Regions from separate parts of the Thermoanaerobacter brockii subsp. finnii Ako-1 genome, predicted to be linked through region 2. Evidence: a T-box and tRNA genes for the amino acid it is inferred to sense, from the RefSeq annotation. Region 2 holds a T-box; the other holds one or more tRNA genes.
The links. The T-box of region 2 lies ahead of serS (serine--tRNA ligase). A T-box ahead of a tRNA ligase gene usually reads a tRNA of that ligase, here a tRNA-Ser.
Positions count from the first base shown of each region.

Region 1: it has a tRNA-Ser gene. The T-box ahead of serS (serine--tRNA ligase) is inferred to sense a tRNA for this amino acid. The anticodon was not compared.

Region 1 is NC_014964.1:2,259,114-2,271,489, forward strand. Features, by position in the region: gene THEBR_RS11145 (YbaB/EbfC family nucleoid-associated protein) at 1-40, opposite strand, end outside; gene dnaX (DNA polymerase III subunit gamma/tau) at 107-1,663, opposite strand; gene THEBR_RS11155 (HD domain-containing phosphohydrolase) at 1,726-3,624, opposite strand; RNA gene ffs (signal recognition particle sRNA large type) at 3,758-4,024, opposite strand; tRNA gene THEBR_RS11160 (tRNA-Ser) at 4,044-4,137, opposite strand; tRNA gene THEBR_RS11165 (tRNA-Ser) at 4,152-4,242, opposite strand; gene tadA (tRNA adenosine(34) deaminase TadA) at 4,247-4,693, opposite strand; partial or broken gene THEBR_RS11945 (DUF1646 family protein) at 4,812-5,021, opposite strand; gene THEBR_RS11175 (SGNH/GDSL hydrolase family protein) at 5,037-5,762, opposite strand; partial or broken gene ltrA (group II intron reverse transcriptase/maturase) at 6,069-7,481, opposite strand; gene THEBR_RS11190 (Rpn family recombination-promoting nuclease/putative transposase) at 7,930-8,733, opposite strand; gene THEBR_RS11195 (prepilin peptidase) at 8,799-9,194, opposite strand; gene THEBR_RS11200 (peptidoglycan-binding domain-containing protein) at 9,191-12,376, opposite strand, start outside.
Region 2 is NC_014964.1:24,988-32,953, reverse strand. Features, by position in the region: gene serS (serine--tRNA ligase) at 77-1,348, opposite strand; T-box leader at 1,385-1,575, opposite strand; gene lepB (signal peptidase I) at 1,624-2,154, opposite strand; gene THEBR_RS12190 (hypothetical protein) at 2,292-2,462, shown strand; gene THEBR_RS00125 (IS200/IS605 family accessory protein TnpB-related protein) at 2,770-4,155, shown strand; gene ytvI (sporulation integral membrane protein YtvI) at 4,303-5,367, shown strand; gene ribH (6,7-dimethyl-8-ribityllumazine synthase) at 5,385-5,849, opposite strand; gene THEBR_RS00110 (bifunctional 3,4-dihydroxy-2-butanone-4-phosphate synthase/GTP cyclohydrolase II) at 5,927-7,117, opposite strand; gene THEBR_RS00105 (riboflavin synthase) at 7,155-7,778, opposite strand; gene ribD (bifunctional diaminohydroxyphosphoribosylaminopyrimidine deaminase/5-amino-6-(5-phosphoribosylamino)uracil reductase RibD) at 7,789-7,966, opposite strand, start outside.

The DNA of each region.
Region 1 (12,376 bases), 110 kb from region 2:
TATTTATATTAAACCCGCCCGGAAATCCGCCTTTTGCCATAACACTATAACCTCCTAAATTTTATTCTAAAAATATTTATATGCTTTTTTGAATTATTTGTGAAAATTATATTATCTCTATATCTTCACCAAAAAACTCCTTAACTTGCTGTACAAGTAATTCCTCTTCATTTTTTCTTAATTCAAACTTCAAAGGAATTGCCTTCCCAACTAGTTCTTTTAATATTCCTTCAATAAAACTTTTGTTTTCCGCTTTGCTCAATTCCTCCTTTAATAAAGCATACTCTTCAGGATATTCTACCACAATTGTTCCTTTTTTTAAATAAGGAATCCCTTTTTCTATAAAGGCATACAAAGCTATTCTTTCTTTTTTTATCATTTCTTTTACTTCAGCCCACACCTTTTCTAGATCTATATCCTCTTGCTGTACTATTTGCGATGCCACGTTTTCTTCTTTTCCTTCTTCTGGCGAATTTATTTTTTTATTTTTCTCTTCTTTTTCTTCCCTCAAAAAAAATTGTCCTTTTTCTAATTTGTCTTCTATTTGTTCTACTCTTGCTAACAAACTCATCATATCGTAAGAAATTTCCGGCTTTATCAACCTCAAAATAGTCACTTCTAAAAGGGTTAACGGAGATATAGCATATCTAACTTCTTTTTGTAGATTTATAAATTTTTCTAAAGCGTTAGTCAAAAAAGCTGTACCAAAGTTTTGCACTCTTTCTTTTACAGTTTCTACATCGCTATACAAAATTTCTTTTAATTCTTCTCCTCCTGTTTTGTAAAGCACCATATCTCTCAAAATATAAGTTAAGGACTTTAAAAAATTCCCCACGTCTATTCCATAAGACAAAATTTTATCTAATTGTTTCAATGAAGCTGCTACATCTTTAGCATTCATGTAATCTAAAAGAGAAAATAACATTTCATCATTAGCTACACCCAACATTTCGCATACATCTTCATAGGTTATAAGGCCTTCTTTGTAAGAAGCACATTGTTCTAGTAGACTTATCGCATCTCTCATAGAACCATTTCCATAGATGGCAATAGTTTTAAGTCCCTTTTCTTCGATTTTTATTCCACTGTCATTGCAAATTCTATCAAGATTTTGAGCAATTAACCGCGTAGGTATTCTTTTAAAGTCAAACCTTTGACACCTTGATAAAATAGTATCAGGCAATTTGTCCGGTTCAGTAGTAGCAAGAATAAAAATCACATGAGGAGGAGGTTCTTCCAACGTTTTTAAAAGAGCATTAAAAGCCCCTGTAGAAAGCATATGCACTTCATCAATTATATATACTTTGTACTTAGCTTGAGAAGGAGCGTAAATTACAGACTCTCTCAATTCTCTTACATCATTTACACTGTTATTAGACGCAGCATCAATCTCTAAAACATCCATCGTAGTGTTGTTATTTATAGCTTGACAAATCTCACAAGAATTACAAGGCTCTCCATCTTTATTATTTAAACAATTAACTGCTTTTGCAAAAATCTTAGCTACACTGGTTTTTCCTGTTCCTCTTGTACCTGTAAAGAGATAAGCATGTCCTATCTTTTTTAACTTTATTTGGTTTTTTAAAGTTCTTACAATATGTTCTTGCCCCACCACTTCTTTAAAACTTCTTGGCCTATACTTTCTATACAAAGACTGATACATGTTTAACACCTCGTTATTTTCAATTGTAACAAAAAAAAAGATATATTTCTACATCTAAAATTTTAAGAAACACTTTCAAATATCTGATTTTTTACTTCCTCTAGCTTTTGCCTCGCATTCATGTAAATTGAGATAAATACATCTACTATTTCAGGATGAAATTGAGTACCTTTATGTCTTAAAATTTCATTTACTGCTTCTTCAATAGTCATTCCTTTTCTATAAGCTCTATCAGAAGTCATTGCATCAAAGGCATCAGCCACACCAAGAATTGCTGCTTCTATAGGGATTTCTTCGCCTTTTAAACCATAAGGATAGCCTTTCCCATCATATCGTTCATGGTGTTTGGAAATAGCTTCTAATATTTCTTTCGGCAGATCTATAGGCATTAAAATTTTTCTTGATATCTCTGGATGACTTTTTATAACGTTATACTCTTCTTCCGAGAGTTTGCCTTTCTTTAGAAGAATAGTATCAGATATACCTATCTTTCCTATATCATGTAATATCCCTGCAATCCTTAATTGTTCTATTTTTTCCCTTGAAAAGCCCATATATTCCCCTATTAAAACAGCATATTGAGATACTCTCATAGAATGTCCTTTCGTATATAAATCCTTTGCTTCCATTGCATAAGCTAAAGCTTCTATAGTCTTTATATAGACTTTTTTAATCTCGTCATACAGTTTGGAATTTTCAATTGCCACAGACACTGCGCTGGCAATAGATCTCAATAAACTCATATTTTTGACCGTATTTGCTGCAGTCCAAACTGTTAAAATTCCCTTAGTTTCATTTCTAAAAATTAAAGGCACTATCACAACTGAATAAACATCTTTAGCTGCAAAAATAGGTGTTATTTTTTCACTATGAGAAAACTCTTCTACATCTTTTATTTTTATTTCTTTTTGATTTACTAATTCATTTATGTCCTCTTCTGATAATTTAATTTCTTCATAGACAGGATAATCTTTTAATTCTCCCCCTTTTACAAGTAAAACAAACTTATGAAAATACGGATTATATTCTCTTATAGTGCACAAAGGTGAATTTAACAATTCAGCAACTTTTTCTACTATGTTATTCAATACCTCTTTTATGTCACTTCCCGATGTAAGTAGCCTTCCTACATCACTAATAGCCAATATTTCATTATTCTTTTCAGCTATCTGTTTTTTTACATAATACATTTCTGTAATATCTCGAGAAATGCCTTGAATGCCTACCACTTTTTCATCAATTTTTAGCCTTTTAACATGGGTTTCTGTTATAACCAATAAGCCTTCTTTGTTTTTAAAATTGATTTCTGAAAAATTAATTTTACCTTCCATCATGTTTTTCAAGATTTCTCTGCTGTCTTCATCTACAATTTCAAAAATGCTTTTTCCTATCAATTCGTGAGGAGTATAATTTAAATACCTTATAACTCGTGAATTGACAAATTCAATAATAAAATTTTTATCAGTCACCCACAAAATATCCCGAATATTTTCTACTAACAATCGATACTTTCTTTCAGAAATTTCTAATTCATGAGTCAAAGCCTCTAATTGCTCGTAGGAAGCTTCTAATTCCGCGTTAAACTCCTGTAATTCTTCATTTTGTTGTATTAAACTTTCTGTTTGTTCTTTTAATTTTTTATAACTTTGAGATAAGTCTCTAGCCATGGAATTAAAATTCTCTGAAAGTTCCCTAAGCTCTTTTGAATCAGTAATATTTAACTGATAATCAAAATCCCCCCGAGAAATCCTTTTAACAGCTTCGTTTAATTTTTCAATAGGTTCAGACAATTTTTTAGATAAAAAACTCGATAACCCCAGCGAAATTAATAAAATTATTCCCCCTATAAAAACTCTATTTTCAAACCCTGACAAAAAATAAGCTAATGACAATGAGTAAACAATTACAGAAATTCCAAATAAAGTAAAAAATATCCGTGTATTATAATATCCTTTAAACATACTATCCTCCATCTCTTTTCTTTTGTAAGAATAAGTTCCCTATATTTATTTCGGCTAAAAGCCTTCAAATTTTAAGTAAAAGTTATAAAAAATAATAAGAAATATTTTCCAGTAAAAGAGCAAAAATAAAAGGCCGTACACCCAGCTTCGACCTGCCACCATAAGCGTTACATAAGCAGTTAGCTCCACTCAAGCTCCCCTGCGGCACACGGAAGTGTTTGCTTACCGCTGCTTCCTTCCGGACCTGACGGGGTTCGCAAATTTCCGTTGCGCAGGACTCAAGTATCAACGCCACTTACTTATGCCAGACCTTACAATGGTCAGGCCTCAGCCTGGGAATTCGACCCTGCTATAGCGGGTTGCAGGTTATAGGGCACCGCTACCTCCCCATCTAGTACGGCCAAGAATTACCTTTTTCATGGCGGAGAGAGAGGGATTCGAACCCTCGGTACCCCTTTTAAAGGGTACACACGATTTCCAGTCGTGCACCTTCGTCCACTCGGTCATCTCTCCACATTTATTTTTCATGGCGGAGAGAGTGAGATTCGAACTCACGAGGCGAAAAATTCGCCCACTCGCTTTCGAGGCGAGCGCTTTCGACCACTCAGCCATCTCTCCGCACCTATTCCCTTAAATTTTCAAAGAAGTCTTTTAAAAGAGTTTTGCATTCTTCTTCCATTATTCCAAAATACACTTCTGTTTTACTTCCTAAATAGCTGTTATTTAAAATATCAACTACTGTACCTGCAGCACCAGATTTATCACTTTCTGCCCCTATATACACTCTTTTTATGCGAGCTTCTAAAATAGCTCCCGCACACATGGGACAAGGCTCTAAAGTCACATACATGCTACAGTCATCAAGTCTCCAACTGCCAAGAGTTTTACAAGCTTCCTTTATCGCTATAATCTCTGCATGGGCTGTAGCATCATTTGTAGACTCTTTTTGATTAAATCCTCTTCCAATTATTTGTCCCTCTTTTACAATGACAGCTCCAACAGGTACTTCACCTAATTGGTAACTTTTTTTCGCCTCTAAAAGAGCTGCCTCCATAAACTTATTAATCATATACTCCACCGCAAGCAAAAGTAACTACACTCTTATTTTTGCTTTTTATTTGTCCTCTGCATAAAGGTATTTTATCAGAGAATTATTTAAGTGTCAAGTATGCTCCTCCTTGACTTATTTAAATCACAAACAATACAATATAATACACTATCAAAAGTATTGCACCTAGAGGAACAGCAATTCGTGCCCTTTCAGTACTTTTTATTTTTAATTTGCCCGCTGAAATGATGTTTGGGATATTACCTTGAATTAACATTCCTCCACTAATAAGCATTCCCATTAAAATAGCCCTTATCTGTTCCGGCGTCATTGAGGAAAAAATTTCGGCTTAATCTTTATATGCTCACTCTTTTAAAAGATATGCATAATTTCTTTGCAGATATTCATATATCTTATGTGCTATTATTTTATGTCCCTTCTCATTAGGATGAATACCATCAGTGCAAATAAATTGCCTAAAATCGGGATAATCTAAAAAAGCGCTCCTTATATCAATAAGCCTTGTCTTTGTTTCTTCTGCTATACTTAATATAGCTGAGTTATACTTTTCCTGCCACCAATATATTTTAGTAACACTGCCTAACCACTTTAAAATGTTTTTGCCCATCTCTTCACTGTTTTTGCTTATCCATTTAAAATATCTGTCAGCATCCAAAGGAGGTAATGTCATTAACACAGGAATTATGTTTGCATCCTCTAAGGATTTTATCAATTCTTTGAGCTTTTCTTTAAAAATATAAAAATCTGTTTTGGGGCTATGCTCATCATAAGGATTCTTCGCAATTTCTTCCCAATCGAAATCACAGTCATTTCCTCCAAATTCTATCAGAACTATATCAGGTTTATCTTTTAACAAATACCTCTTTAAAATGTCAATACCTTTTAAAAGAGTATTTCCAAACTTAGCAATATTTTTTACTGTTCCTTTTATGTTGTCCTTTAGTAAATTTACATAATTTACGTCTGATATAACGTATTTACTTTTTTCCTTACTATATACTACACCCTTTGAAATAGAATCCCCTGCTACAACGATATCATAATAATTTTCCAATGTCATGCCGGCCATTTTTATCACTTCCCCATAAATTTTTTATTTACCAAAACATTAATGGGCATCAACCTACTTGTAAGCAAAAATTAGTTTTTAACTAAATTTCATCATCATTATACCACTAATAATCTTTTACACAAATAGAAAAAATTTTTACCAAAATATCAATTTACATTAATACTCAGCCTTCACGTTAAAAAACAATAAAAAATTAAGTTAAATTAGAGCTTTTTATAGTAAAAATCGAGTAGGAGCTGAATAATTATTTTATTCAGCGTCCTCTCACACCACCGTACGTACCGTTCGGTATACGGCGGTTCATTAGGAATTGTGTACAATTAGATATCTTTGGGATAAACTCTTATAACCTATGCTTTCAAAGTATTTATTTGTAAGAGTCTTATTTAGGATTGGGCTATTGGATATTCTCCAGTAGCCTTTCCTTGTATTGGCGTATTCCCAGGCTTTTTGTTCTTCTACTCCTAGTTTTACTAGGTTATCATGCTTCGTTTTTATCTTCTTCCATTGTTTCCATATACATGCCCTTAGTCTTCGCCTTATCCATTCGTCAAGGGTTTTCATTATGCTTTTTCGCGTCTGCTAATCCAAAATAGTTGACCCATCCTGTCGTTATTTGATTTAGTCTTTTTATTCTGTTTTCCATGCTTATTCCCTTGTTCCGATTGGTTATTTCTCTTACTTTTTCCTTAAACCTTTTGATGGATTTTTCATGGATTCTTATTCTTACTTCGTTTTCTTTTGTATAGAATGAAAATCCAAGAAATTTTCTTCTCCATGGTCTATCTACAGCACTTTTTGCTTCGTTGACTTTTAGTTTAATTTGCTTTCTATGAATTTCTTTATGCTCTTCATTACTCTGTTTCCTGCAGACCTGCTTTTTACATATATGTTGCAGTCATCTGCATATCGGCAGAATTTATGCCCTCGTTTCTCAAGTTCTTTGTCTAGTTCGTCCAACATTATGTTTGCTAATAGGGGACTTAATGGCCCTCCTTGGGGTGTCCCTTCTTCTGTTGATACTTTGACTCCGTTTATCATTACTCCTGATTCTAAGTATCTTCGTATTAACTTTAGTACCCTTTTGTCTCCTATCCGCTTTTCTAGTTTGGACATTATTATGTCGTGGTTTACTCTGTCAAAGAACTTTTCTAAGTCCATATCTACAACCCATGTATATCCTTCATTTATATATGCTTCTGCGGCTTTTATTGCGTCTTTTGCACTGCGTCCTGGTCTAAATCCATAACTGCTATCAGAAAATGTATGGTTGTAGACTCTATTTAGTATTTGGGCTATTGCTTGTTGTATTAGCCTATCTAGTGCTGTAGGTATTCCTAGTAGTCTTACTCCTCCATCTGGTTTGGAAATTTCTACTCTTCGCACTGGTTGTGGTTTGTATTTCCCCTCCAGCAGTTGTTGTTTTATGGTTGCCCAGTTTTCTTTGAGATACGGTAGAAGTTCATCTACTTCCATCCCATCGACTCCATGGCTTCCTTTATTTGCAACAACGCGCTTGTATGCTGCTCTCATGTTTCCTCGTTCTACTATCATTTCAAGCATCTTGCTGGTATATCTTTGTACCTCGTTTCTTCCATCTCTTGACGCCGATGATATACTATGCACTTCCGTTGTCTTTTGAAATTCCATTTCTCTATCCAACGGATAGCCTCTTTGTTGAGTTGTCTGCAGTCTTTGCATATCTTTCGAGTCCATAAGATTTCCAAAACCTCCTAACGTTCGGTCCTTCCTTATCTATTCATGTCTAGATAAGTACTATGACCTCTGCTGACTTCTCAAGGTTCAGCCATACATCACTGCATGGGTTGTCACTTCAGATTTTACTCCCATGACTTATCCTTGAGACCTCCCCGGGTAAGAACGATAACTTTCATCTCATATATCTGCCAGATTTACTATATGGGATTCGGGTAGTGTTGGACTTCGTTTTGTTACGCAAACTCATCCATCCCAATTCAGCCTCTTATCTGGTTCTTGTTCATCAGACCGAGATTTTGCCTTAAGCTTCCTTCAGATTCCACCTCACGATGGACACCCTTGCTCTTGGCTAGTGGTTCCCACTACCAAGCCCACAGCGGACTTTCACCGCCTAGTTATCGCCCATGCCGGGCGCACATAAATAAAAAGAGCCTTTTGTGGCTCTTTAATTTAACAACTTCTTTATTTCTTCTACAGATAACTTTGTAATTTGGGCAATCTTATTAATATCCATTCCTTCTTTTAGAAGTTCTCTGGCTATTTCTATACTTTTTTCTTTTTTACCCTTTTCTAAAATATTTTTATATACCTTTGATTCCTCAAGTATTGACATACCTATCACCTCTGAAAAAATTTTCTCTATGACTTCCTCATCATAGATTATTCCTGCCAGAATTTCGGCTGTTGTGACTATATAACTTTTCTTTGCTTTATCCACTGGCATATCTCTTATTACCTCAGCACATTTTCTAAGATATGCTTCTTTTTCTTTTTGTCTTTTATCTTTATCAGCCACGGGTAAAAAAGTGTATAAATCGTAATATTTAGTTTTAACAATATCCTCAAATTTTATTTTCCCTACATCTATTATTCTATAGCGAAAGTTTAACAAATTTTCTTCTCCTAAATGATAGTTCAAATTATTTTCCATTTTTAACTCATTTTTACTGCAATAAACTACCACTTGGTAAGGTAGTAAATTATGCTTTTCCATTATTTCTGTAGCGTATCTTAGCATTCTATAAGGCATTTTGCTGTCATTATAAGTTTGAAATTCTATATGTAGAGCTATATCTCTATTTTCAGTAGTACACTTAAATACCATATCACTTTCTCTGCTTTCAATCGTGGTAAATTCAATGTTTAGTTCATCAAGCTTTGTAAATTTAAGACCCAAAAAATATGATGCTATGTCATCGGCAAGATTTGAAAAAATATTTTTAGCTGTAATGTCGTATTCTTGTGACATATGAAAATCCTCCTTTTACTTCTACTGTAATTATAGCATTTTTGAAAGCTGTAAAACAGGTCTTTTTAAAAATTTACAAAAAAACTTATTATTGTTCCAGCAACAACGGCAGGCATAAAAGGTATCTTTGCTTTGAATTTACGAAGAGCAAGGGAGTACAGGAGAAAAATTAAAGAAGAAAATAAAAGGATATCCCATATCTTAAAACCTGCATAGAAAGCCAGAGCAGTCAAAATTTTTACGTCCCCTCCGCCTATTCCTCCTAAAAGCCAGAAAAGAAAAAGAACAATGAATATTAAAAGAGAATTAAGCAGCATAAAATTTAGATTTATATAAGGATTTAATAATACATTTATAAAAGAAAGAATTAAGATGGAGGCAGGGTAGATGTATCCTACCTCCATCTTTTTTATGTCTTCTACAGCTGCAAAAAATAGAATTAGTAAGATTAGTATTTTCATTTAAAAATCACCGTCCAGTTATCTTGCTCTGACTTTTTCCACTGTGGATCAGGAAGATTAAATTTTGAGTCTGCATAAAAGCCATTTACAGGGATTTTAAGCTGTACTTCGGCTGTTTTTCCATCTTCAGCAGTGAAGTAAATATACAGTGTTGAATTCTCATCTCCTGGTTTATCATACTGGAACTTCATTACTGCGCTTCCTGTAACGTCACCTATATTTTTTATAACCGAATAAGGCTCTACATAAAGTACACCCTTATTTTGATACCTGTTTATCACGTGTACTGCTCTTATGCTGGTGATTTTTTTGTTAAAGGTGTATGAAATGTTCAGAGTCATATCGCAGACAGAGCCGTCTTCTCTCGTGTGCTTGTTAGTAAACACATATTGAGGTGTTTTTGATATTGTTACAGTACCTCTTAGCTTATCCATTTCTGACGAATAAGGCACTGTAACTTCCTTTTTGTTGTTGCTTAAGTCTAAATCATATTTATTTGTATCTGTTAATTGTATTTCAGCTACCAGAGTAATGTCAGTATTTTTTCCAGGATAGCTGAAGCTGAATGTCTGTGTGGAGTTACTGTTAAACTGCACAGATTTTGTTAAAAACACAGAAGAATCAGCTTTGTCATAAACTTTTACAACACCATTAACAGGGAATGCATAGCTTTTCTGCAGTCCCACTGTTACAGAGCCTGTGTAGGTTTCATCAGGGACTACATAGGTAGTTCCCGGATTTATGCTTGCAATATATAAATCCACTCCATTGTTCGCTTTAACAAGTGTTTGTATCTTATTATTGGAAAGGTTAGTCTCATAATATTTATCAGCACTTGCTAATGATATTTCTGCTACTAGTATCATATCAGACGATTTTCCTGTGTAGTTAAAACTGACTGTCTGTGTAGTATTGCTTGTAAATGACACTGTTTGAGTTTTGAATGGCGAAGATGGATTAGCTGCATCATATATCTTTAATGTTCCCGTAACTGGATATCCTGATATAAAAGAAGCATTTTGGAGTCCTACTACTACTGAACCTGTGTAGGTGTGCCCTCCTACCATGTTTGAAGTTCCTGCATTAAGATTAGTGACATATAAATCCACCAACCTTTTTGCAGGTGCAGTAAACTGCCTTGTATTGTTTGTTTGATTATAATCCCAGTACTGCAAATAAGAGTCTGGATTTGATGGTGGATTGGGCTGTACTACTGCTATTAAGTTTCTATCTGAACTTGTCCCTGTAAAGCTTAAATTGACTGTTTGAGAACTGTTGGGACTTAAAGTGATTTGTGCACTTGCTACAGCATTTGCAGTATTGAGTCTTACAGGGTCTCCGGTTATAACTGTATTGAAATTAAAACTTCCTGCATCATATAAGGCTACTGTTGCAGGAATACTTGTTGAACTATTACCTAAACTTACTGTGACCTGCACAGTGTAATTTTTATTTGGCTCCATATAGCCTATTGGATTTACGTTTGTAATTGCCAAATCTATACCATTTTTCGCAAGGTAATATACGTATATTCCATCAGAAGTTTCTGTTGCAACTAAACCGTGTGCTATAGAAACTTCTCCTGTAGCTGGAGCATTTAATTGTATTGTTCCATCTCCATCTATTGTCCAGTCAGATTTTTTGATCGTGACAAAATAATTTCCTACATTAGCATATATTCTGTCTGCTCCGACAGAAACAGCAGAATATACGATATAGTTTGGAGAATTAGGTAGTTGAGATTTTAAACTGGAGGAAGAAAAATCTATTTGTTTTATAACATTTAAATTATTTTTATCTAAAACAACAATTTTTCCGTGTTGTTTTGAACTATCTGAATAATAATATGGAATGTATAAATATCTATCGTCTACAGCTGGGGAATGGTTAACAAGGTTGTTTGTATTCCTAAGGTTTCCGTTTACTGTAAGATTTAAGGTGCTGCTGAAGATATTATTTATTTTGTAGATACCACCAAGCACATCAGTGAAGTAGGCGTTTGAGCCGTCTACTGAAAAACTTGCTGGAATACCTATGCCTGCACCAGCATAGGCTTTTGAAATATTTATTCCCCATGCATAGTTCCATTGATATACAGGTCTTATATAAGTTCTTGTTAATTTACTCCCAAGCTTTTGCCACGTTTGTGGTCCGACTATTCCATCTACCGTAAGCCCATTTTTACTTTGAAAATCTCTGACTGCTGCTTCAGTTCCTGAACCAAATTGTCCATCTTCAACAAGAGAATAGCCTATAATATTAAGCGTTTCTTGAAGTATCTTAACTCCATTTCCTGTGCTGCCTAATTTTAAGATGTCTGTTCTTGAAGATATTGTTGAAGATGAAATGACATTGAATAAATCACTAAATCTAATTCTGTAAAGATAGCCATCTGCGGTTTTGTTAGGCTCATGTGTTGTACCGATTATAAAGCCTGTTTCAGGTGATGTTTCTCCTGCGTTTACTGGTGCTGCTGATGAGCTTATACGTGTATAAGTGGTGCCTAATGCGATATCTGTAATTCCAACATCGCTAAAATCATCGGTAAAATAGCCTATTGAAACATGTCCTCCGTTCCCATCTCCTACCACCACAATATTATATCCCTGCCATCTCATCATAAGTGGAGCAGAAACTATATCAGTACCGCCTCCCGTTGTTGTATTGATTCTTACTTTTAAAACAGGCGAGCCATTTATTATTTGGTATATAAAAACATATCCATCCTTTGAACCTGCTGCAATGTACTTGTTACCGTTTGGTGATACATAATAGGTTGGATGGCTGCCAGATGGATTGGCTGGTACTGTGGAAGACCCATATACAGGCAAAGGCCCCCATTTTTTATTGCTGTTTGGAACAATTTTGGGTGTAAATGTGTAGGGACTTGTGCTTGTATTAAAATCGTATAAACTTTTTGAGTATGGAGATATACTTTCATAAGCATACAAATTATTGCCATTGAACGCTATAACTATTGGCTGAGAAGCATTGATACCTAATTCTTTTGGGCTTATTATCAAAGGCTGGCTTAAGCTTTGCCCTAAGCCAGTAACATACCATCCCAGCTTAGCCCTTGTTGTGCTTGTGACCTGTGTTGCTGCTATTCCACCGTACATCTCATAATTATATCTCGTTCGGTTTTGATTGAAACCGAAAGATATAATATCCATATATGCCAA
Region 2 (7,966 bases):
GGACGATATAAAGTATATCATACCCCAGCTTTATTGTCAATATGCTTATATAGTATAATATTGGAAAACAATATATTTATTTCTTTATCACATCTACTTTCATGTAGGGCCTTAAAACTTCTGGTATTACAACAGATCCATCTTCTTGTTGATAATTTTCTAATATTGCAGCAAAAGTTCTTCCTACAGCAACTCCAGAGCCATTTAAAGTATGGACATATTGTGCCTTCCCACCATCTTTAGGCCTATACTTTATATTAGCTCTTCTTGCTTGAAAGTCTTCACAATTGCTACAAGAAGATATCTCTACATATCGTCCATAGCTTGGCATCCACACTTCTATATCGTATTTTTTAGAAGCAGTAAAGCCTAAATCTCCTGTGCATATGACCACTACTCTGTAAGGAAGTCCTAACGCCTGCAATACTTCTTCAGCATCTCTAGTCATTTTTTCTAACTCTTCATAGGATTTGTCTGGCTCTGTAAATTTGACAAGCTCAACTTTATTAAACTGGTGCTGCCTTATAAGCCCTCTCGTATCTCTCCCTGCAGAACCTGCCTCTTGTCTAAAACAAGCGCTATAAGCACAGTGGTATATTGGAAGCTTGTCTCCATCTATTATTGTATCTCTGTACATATTGGTTACAGGCACTTCTGCTGTAGGTATCAAAAAATAGTCTGTGCCGTAAACTTTAAAAGCATCCTCTTCAAACTTAGGAAGTTGACCTGTGCCAAACATGCTTCTTCTATGTACCATAAAGGGAGGAAACACTTCAGTATAGCCATGTTTTTCAATGTGTAAGTCCAGCATGAAGTTTATAAGCGCTCTTTCCAAACGAGCTCCAAGTCCCTTGTAAAAAGTAAACCTTGAGCCTGTTACTCTCGCTGCAGCTTCAAAGTCTAAAATATCCAACTCTTGTCCTATTTCCCAATGAGGTTTTGGTTCAAAGTCAAATTTTCTCGGTTCTCCCCATCTCCTTATTTCAACATTATCTTCATCACTATCGCCAATTGGAACACTCTCATGAGGTATATTAGGGATTGTCCATAAAATTCGCTCTAATTCTTCTTCTACTTCTTTTACCTCTTGTTCCATTTCTTTAATCTTATCCGATAATTCTTTCATTTCAGCAATCAAATCGCTAGCATCTTTGCCTTCTCTTTTTAGTTTTGCAATATTGTCTGATTCCACATTTCTACGATTTTTTAATGTTTCCAACTCCACTAGCATTTGTCTTCTTTTTTCGTCTAATTCTAAAAACCTATCTATATCTGCTTTTTCTCCTTTAAGCTCTATAGCTATTCTTACAGCCTCTGGATTATTTCTTATCCTCTTTACGTCTAACACTTTACCACACCTCCCTTAAAAATAATTCCCGTCCCATAAAGGGACGGGAATGCCGTGTTGCCACCCTCTTTTGGCTTAAATAAGCCCTCCACATGATTTAACGGTCGCCCGAAGGTCATTATACCTTAGCTCCGGGATGGAATTCATAAGTAAAACTTACTGGTTCGCACCCACCACCAGCTCTCTTAAAAGTTTATACTTACTACTCGTCCCTTCATTGCCGACAATATTATGTTTTTTAATATTATACTACTTTATAACACTACTTTCAATAACTATTTTCCAGACATAGAACCAATTCGATCAGGAGGCCAAATTCTAAAAACTATTTTGCCCAAAATTTGGTCTTTTGATACATACTTGTGCTGCCAAAATCTACTGTCCATAGACTCATTTCTATTATCACCTAACATAAAATAATGACCCGGTGGGACGACATATGGTCCAAAATTGCCTTTCATAGGTTCTTTTATATAGGGCTCCTTAACTACTTTTCCATTTCTTATTAACTGACCATTTTTTATTTCAATCACATCTCCACCAATGCCAATAACTCTTTTTACAAAATTAACTTTTGGGTCGTCAGGAAAGCGAAATACTACAATATCTCCTCGTTTTACAGGTTCAAACCTGTATATAAACTTGTTTACAATGAATTTATCATTTATTTGAATAGTATTTAACATTGAACCTGTGGGTACATCTACCAATTCAAAAACATAAGTCCTTATAAACAGTGCAATCAAAAAAGCAAGAGCTATAGTAAATATCCAGCTTAATATTTCCTTTTTTATGTTTTTGCTCATATTTTCTCTCCTCACTTAAAAGTACAGTGATATTATAGCATAAACTTCAAACAAATTCTAATTTTTTTATTTTGTATGCATATTTTTCTAATATATGTCAATAATAAAATTAAAGAATTATTTGGGAGAGATGTAAAATGAGAGAAATAGAATATCTTTTAGATTTGGCAGAAATAAAAGATACAGAGTACAAAAACTTGCTGGCTTTACTTTCTTTAATAGATTTATTAGTAGAAAAAGGAATTATAACGCGAAGGGAGCTCGCCCAAAAGTCAAAAGAAATAGCAAAAATAAAAACCGCCCTTTAAAAATCCGTTTCGGCGGATTTTTTATTTTTACAATAGACTTTCATTAATTCTCATATTATAATAAAGAGAAAGGAGGTATCAACAGTTGAAATAAAAAGTAAAAAACGGTATAGTTTTAATTAAGTGATGATAAGTGCTATTAAACATAAAAAGATTAAAACTATGCGATATAAACAAAATTACATTAATGAATCGAAGAAAAAGGAAGATTGACAATACTTGTTAGAACATCAAAAAGACAAAGGGGCAAAAAAACATGATAGTAATACAGGCTAAACTTATTTTCCTAACTTAACAAGACAAACAAATAGTGCTGGATTTAATGAGAAGATGGTCATCATGTATAAGATTTGCGTACAAAAGGCTTCTACAAGGCTATGATAGAAACACATTAAAAAGAGACCTTCAGGGAATTTTCAATTTAAACTCAAGATACGTAGATGACGCAATAATGAAAGCAAGAAGCGTATTAGAATCCTCCAAAGAATTAGGGAATAATCCAAAGAAAGTAATTTTTGGAGAGAAAGATTTATTTAAAAAACTTCAAAAACGCCATATAACTGGGAAAGAGTATCAAAAGCTAAAAACAAAATGGCAAGAGAAAAGAAAAGGAAATCTCTATTCAAGAGGAGATAAAAGCAAGAAAGGAAATCTCAACACAAGAATAGAAGTAAAAGAAAATGGCATTTTTTTAAGGATAAATGTGGGAAAAAGAAAATACATATATGCCAAAATAGAAGCAGGCTATAAAAAGAATAAGAGCAGAGAAGAACTCCTACAGGAAATCGCCGAATCAAACATACCTTACTCTGTAGAATTAAAACTCAAAAATGGCAGCATATACGCCTATTTTTCTATTGAAGAAGAATATCCAGAAACAAAAATAACAAAAGAAAAAGGGGTCATAGGAATAGATGTAAATGCATATCCAGACAACATATCATGGGCAGAGACAGATGAAAAAGGAAATCTAATAAGTTATGATAAGATACCAATGCCAGAGCTATCAAGTGGAAATAAAGACAAAAGAGAATACTTTAGATGGCAGTATGCCCATGAGATAGTAAAAATAGCAAAAGAAAAACGAAAAGCGATTGTGATTGAAGAATTGGACATAAAAGAAAAAGGAAAAAGAGGAGACTTTTCAGGAAGAAAATCAAGGAGAATAAGACATAACTTTAGCTACAAATCACTTCTTTCAAAAATAAAAACACTAGCAAAAAGAGAAGGGATAGAAGTAATAGAAGTCAATCCTTCTTACACCTCAATAATAGGGATGTTAAAATATGCACCACAGTATATGACAACAAAAGACATAGCAGCAGCCTATGTAATAGCAAGAAGAGGATTAGGCAAAGAAGAAAAGATACCGAATAACTATGTAAACTTCCTCAACACATTGACTGAAAAGGAATTAGAAGAGTTAAAAGAACATGTAAAATATACAGTCAAAAATAAGCATTTAAAGAAAAAGCATTTAATGGAAATAAACAAAGCAATAAAATTTATACAAAGCCTTGGGAGTGAGTCAGAAAGGGTGCTAAGACCTCTGTACGAAACAAGTTTTAGTACCTATGATTTCTGGCAAGTTCTCAAGGTAGCGGTGGTGACACCACTCTCCCCTGAGAAAGTACCAAGAGACTTCTCTGTCCTGAAGGAATTATTAATTCAGGGCAAGTGGGGAGACTCGTAAGGGCGCAAGTTCCTGCTTCTTGGGGCAGGGGCTATGGCTTTTCCAAAAACCGCCTGCTGGGGCTGGGAAAGCCTGAAGGGCGGACTACAAATACCCCAGCTGCCTAAACTGTCAGTTTTGTACAGTTTGGGTAACCAGGTTAAAACGGTGAATAATTTTCTATTGAGATACGGTGATATAATAAAAAAAACACTGCTCATTGTTGCTGTTTTTATTATATTTTACTTAATCATATTTAAAATTATTCCTTTCTTGATGCCATTTGTAGTGGCTTTACTTCTCGCTGTGATAATCGATCCTGGTGTAAATTTCTTAGAGAAAAAATTAAAGGTGCCGAGAGGATTAGCATCCTTTATTTTACTTTTGATATTAATAGGTGTGATAGGATCACTTATTGCAATATCAATAACACAACTTATATATGAACTAAGTTCTCTTGCGGAAATAAGCACAAATTATGCAAATACTATTAATGACATAATTTTAAATCTTGTTGACAGAATAAGAATGTATTACATATCATTGCCCCCAAATATTACATCCCTTATTGAAAGCAACATGCAGTCGATTTTAAACTATGTATCATTATTTGCAAAAAATCTTGCTACATGGCTTTTGAATTTTGCAACAAAATTGCCTAACTTTTTCTTTATGACTTTGATAACACTTGTTGCTACTTTTTTTATAAGCAAAGATAAACAGCTTATACTAGATTTTATAAAAAGGCAGATTCCATCTCATTGGGCACAGCATGCAAAAAGTATTCAGGTAAACCTTTTAAAGACATTTTTCGGATACCTTAGAGCAGTAGCAACAATAATGCTTATAACCTTTTTGGAAGTTTCCATAGGCCTTGCAATGATAGGTTTTGACTACCCATTTCTATTGGGTCTTCTTGTAACCATTGTAGATGCATTGCCCGTACTAGGTTCTGGTGCTGTCATGGTACCATGGGCGCTTTATAACATCATAATGAAAAACTACATGGTAGGGATATATCTTTTAATACTGTACGGCTTGGTGGTAGTTGTAAGACAAATTATAGAGCCTAAGATTGTAGGTCAGAGTATCGGACTTCATCCTCTTGTTACGCTTTTATCTATGTTTATAGGTGCAAAACTTTTCGGTGCTTTAGGACTTATAATAGGACCTGTATTTGTAGTAGTATTTAAAGCTCTCCAAAGAGCAGAAATTATCCCTCCTTGGAAATAAAATAAGGGCATTTGCCCTTATTTTATTTCCTCCATTAGATTTGCCATCTCTATTGCGGTAACGGCTGCCTCAAAACCTTTATTGCCACCTTTTGTTCCCGCCCTTACAATAGCTTGCTCAATTGTATCTGTGGTAAGAACACCAAATATAACTGGAACTTCTGTATCAAGAGATATTTTTGCAATACCTTTTGATACCTCATTTGCAACATAATCAAAATGGGGTGTCTCTCCTCTTATCACTGCTCCAAGTGCAATTACTGCATCATATCTTTTAGATTCAGCCATCTTTTTAGCTATAAGTGGTATTTCAAATGCTCCAGGTACCCACGCAATTTCAATGTCTTCATTTAAAGCACCATGCCTTTTTAGGGCATCAAGTGCCCCTTCGAGAAGTTTGTTCGTTATAAATTCATTGAATCTGCTTACCACAATTCCAAATTTCTTTCCTTCTGCTATAAGTTTTCCTTCATATATTTTCATAAACTATACACTCTCCTTATTAATATTCTTTCATTATATACTTAATAATTACATTTAATTCATTTTTTTGTAGCATTTTACACTTCCAAAATTAGATGTCCCATTCTTTCCTTTTTTGTTTTGAGGTATTTTTCATTATAATGATTTGGACAAATTTCTATAGAAACCCTTTCTACAACATCAAGACCATAGTCTGATAATTCCATAATTTTTTGCGGATTATTTGTCATAATCCTTATCTTTTTAACTCCTATATCTTTCAAAATCTGTGCAGCTATACTGTATTCTCTTAAATCGGGTGGAAAACCAAGCTTAATATTCGCTTCAACAGTATCAAGCCCTTGATCCTGCAGATGATACGCTTTAATCTTGTTTAAAAGTCCTATACCCCTTCCTTCCTGCCTCAGATAAACTAGTACTCCTCCTTCCTGTCCTATTCTTTCCATTGCCGCATGAAGCTGGTCACCACAGTCACATCTTAACGACCCCAAGATATCCCCTGTAAGACATTCAGAATGTATCCTCACAAGTACAGGTTCTTTATTTATATCTCCTTTAATCAAAGCTACATGCTGTTTCCTTGTTAATATTTCTTCATATCCAACAATTTCAAAATTCCCATACTTAGTTGGAAGTTTCGCCTGCGCTACCCTTCTCACAAGTATTTCATTTTTCATTCTGTACTTTATCAAATCTTCAATAGATATAATTCTCAATCCAAATTTTTTTGCAAACTCCAAAAGGTCAGGCAACCTTGCCATATTTCCATCGTCTTTTATGATTTCGCATATTACTCCAGCGGGTTTGAGTCCTGCAAGAACTGCAAGGTCTACAGCCGCTTCTGTATGCCCTGCTCTTACTAATACACCACCATCTTTGGCTCTTAAAGGAAAAATATGTCCCGGCTTTGTAAAATCTTCTGGTTTTGAATTATCATCTACTAATTTCTTCACCGTCAGTGCTCTTTCAAATGCAGAAATACCAGTGGTACATTCTTTATAATCTACAGATACAGTAAAAGCAGTTTCTTTATGGTCAGTGTTATTCTCAACCATTTGGTAAATGCCAAGCTCATTAAGTCTCTTTTCTGTCATCGGAACACATACAAGACCCCGTCCATATTTTATCATAAAATTAATGTGTTCTCCTGTAACTTTTTCTGCTGCCATAACTAAGTCGCCTTCATTTTCCCTATTTTCATCATCTACCACAATAATCATTTTCCCTTGCTTTATATCTTCTATTGCATCTTCTATCCTATCAAACATTGGTCTTTCCTCCTTAACTTAGAGAAGTCATCAACATCTATATAAATCCATTTTCTTTTAATAAATCTTTTATATCCTTTTTCCCTATTAGTTTTTCTACATACTTAGAAAGTATATCAACTTCGATATTTACACTATCTCCTACCCCTTTATAACCCAATGTGGTCTTAAGCATTGTATGTGGAATAACTGAAACAGTAAAATAATCATATCCATCCTCAACAACCGTTAAACTTATACCATCAACCGCAATACTTCCCTTACGGGCAATGTATTTTGTAAATTCTTTATTGATAGCTATCTTAAATATAAAAGCATTTTTTTCCTGCCTTTTGTCTATGATTTTTCCAACGCAATCTATATGACCAGTTACGATATGCCCACCCATTCTCCTTCCAACTTGAAGTGCTCTTTCAAGATTGACAATGCTTCCAATTTTTAAATCTTTTAAATTGCTTGCTCTCATGGTTTCAGGCATAACGTCAGCTGCAAAACTTTCGTTTGACATATTAGTAACAGTTAAACATACACCGTTAACTGCTATACTATCACCTATTTTTGTTCCCTCAAGGACTTTACTACATTTTATAACAATTTTTGTAAAAGTACCATGTATAATATTTTTAACAGTTCCTGTTTCTTCTATAATTCCAGTAAACATACGCCATAACCTACTTTCTTACATATGCTGTTATTAGTATATCATCATCTATTCTATCAATCTCCACATCTTTTAATTCTATTGAATTTCCTATATCCGAAAAGCCTATACCTTCTACAGGTGTTAAAGCATTTTTTCCTCCTATTATTCTAGGTGATATAAAAAACATAACTTTATCAACAATTCCC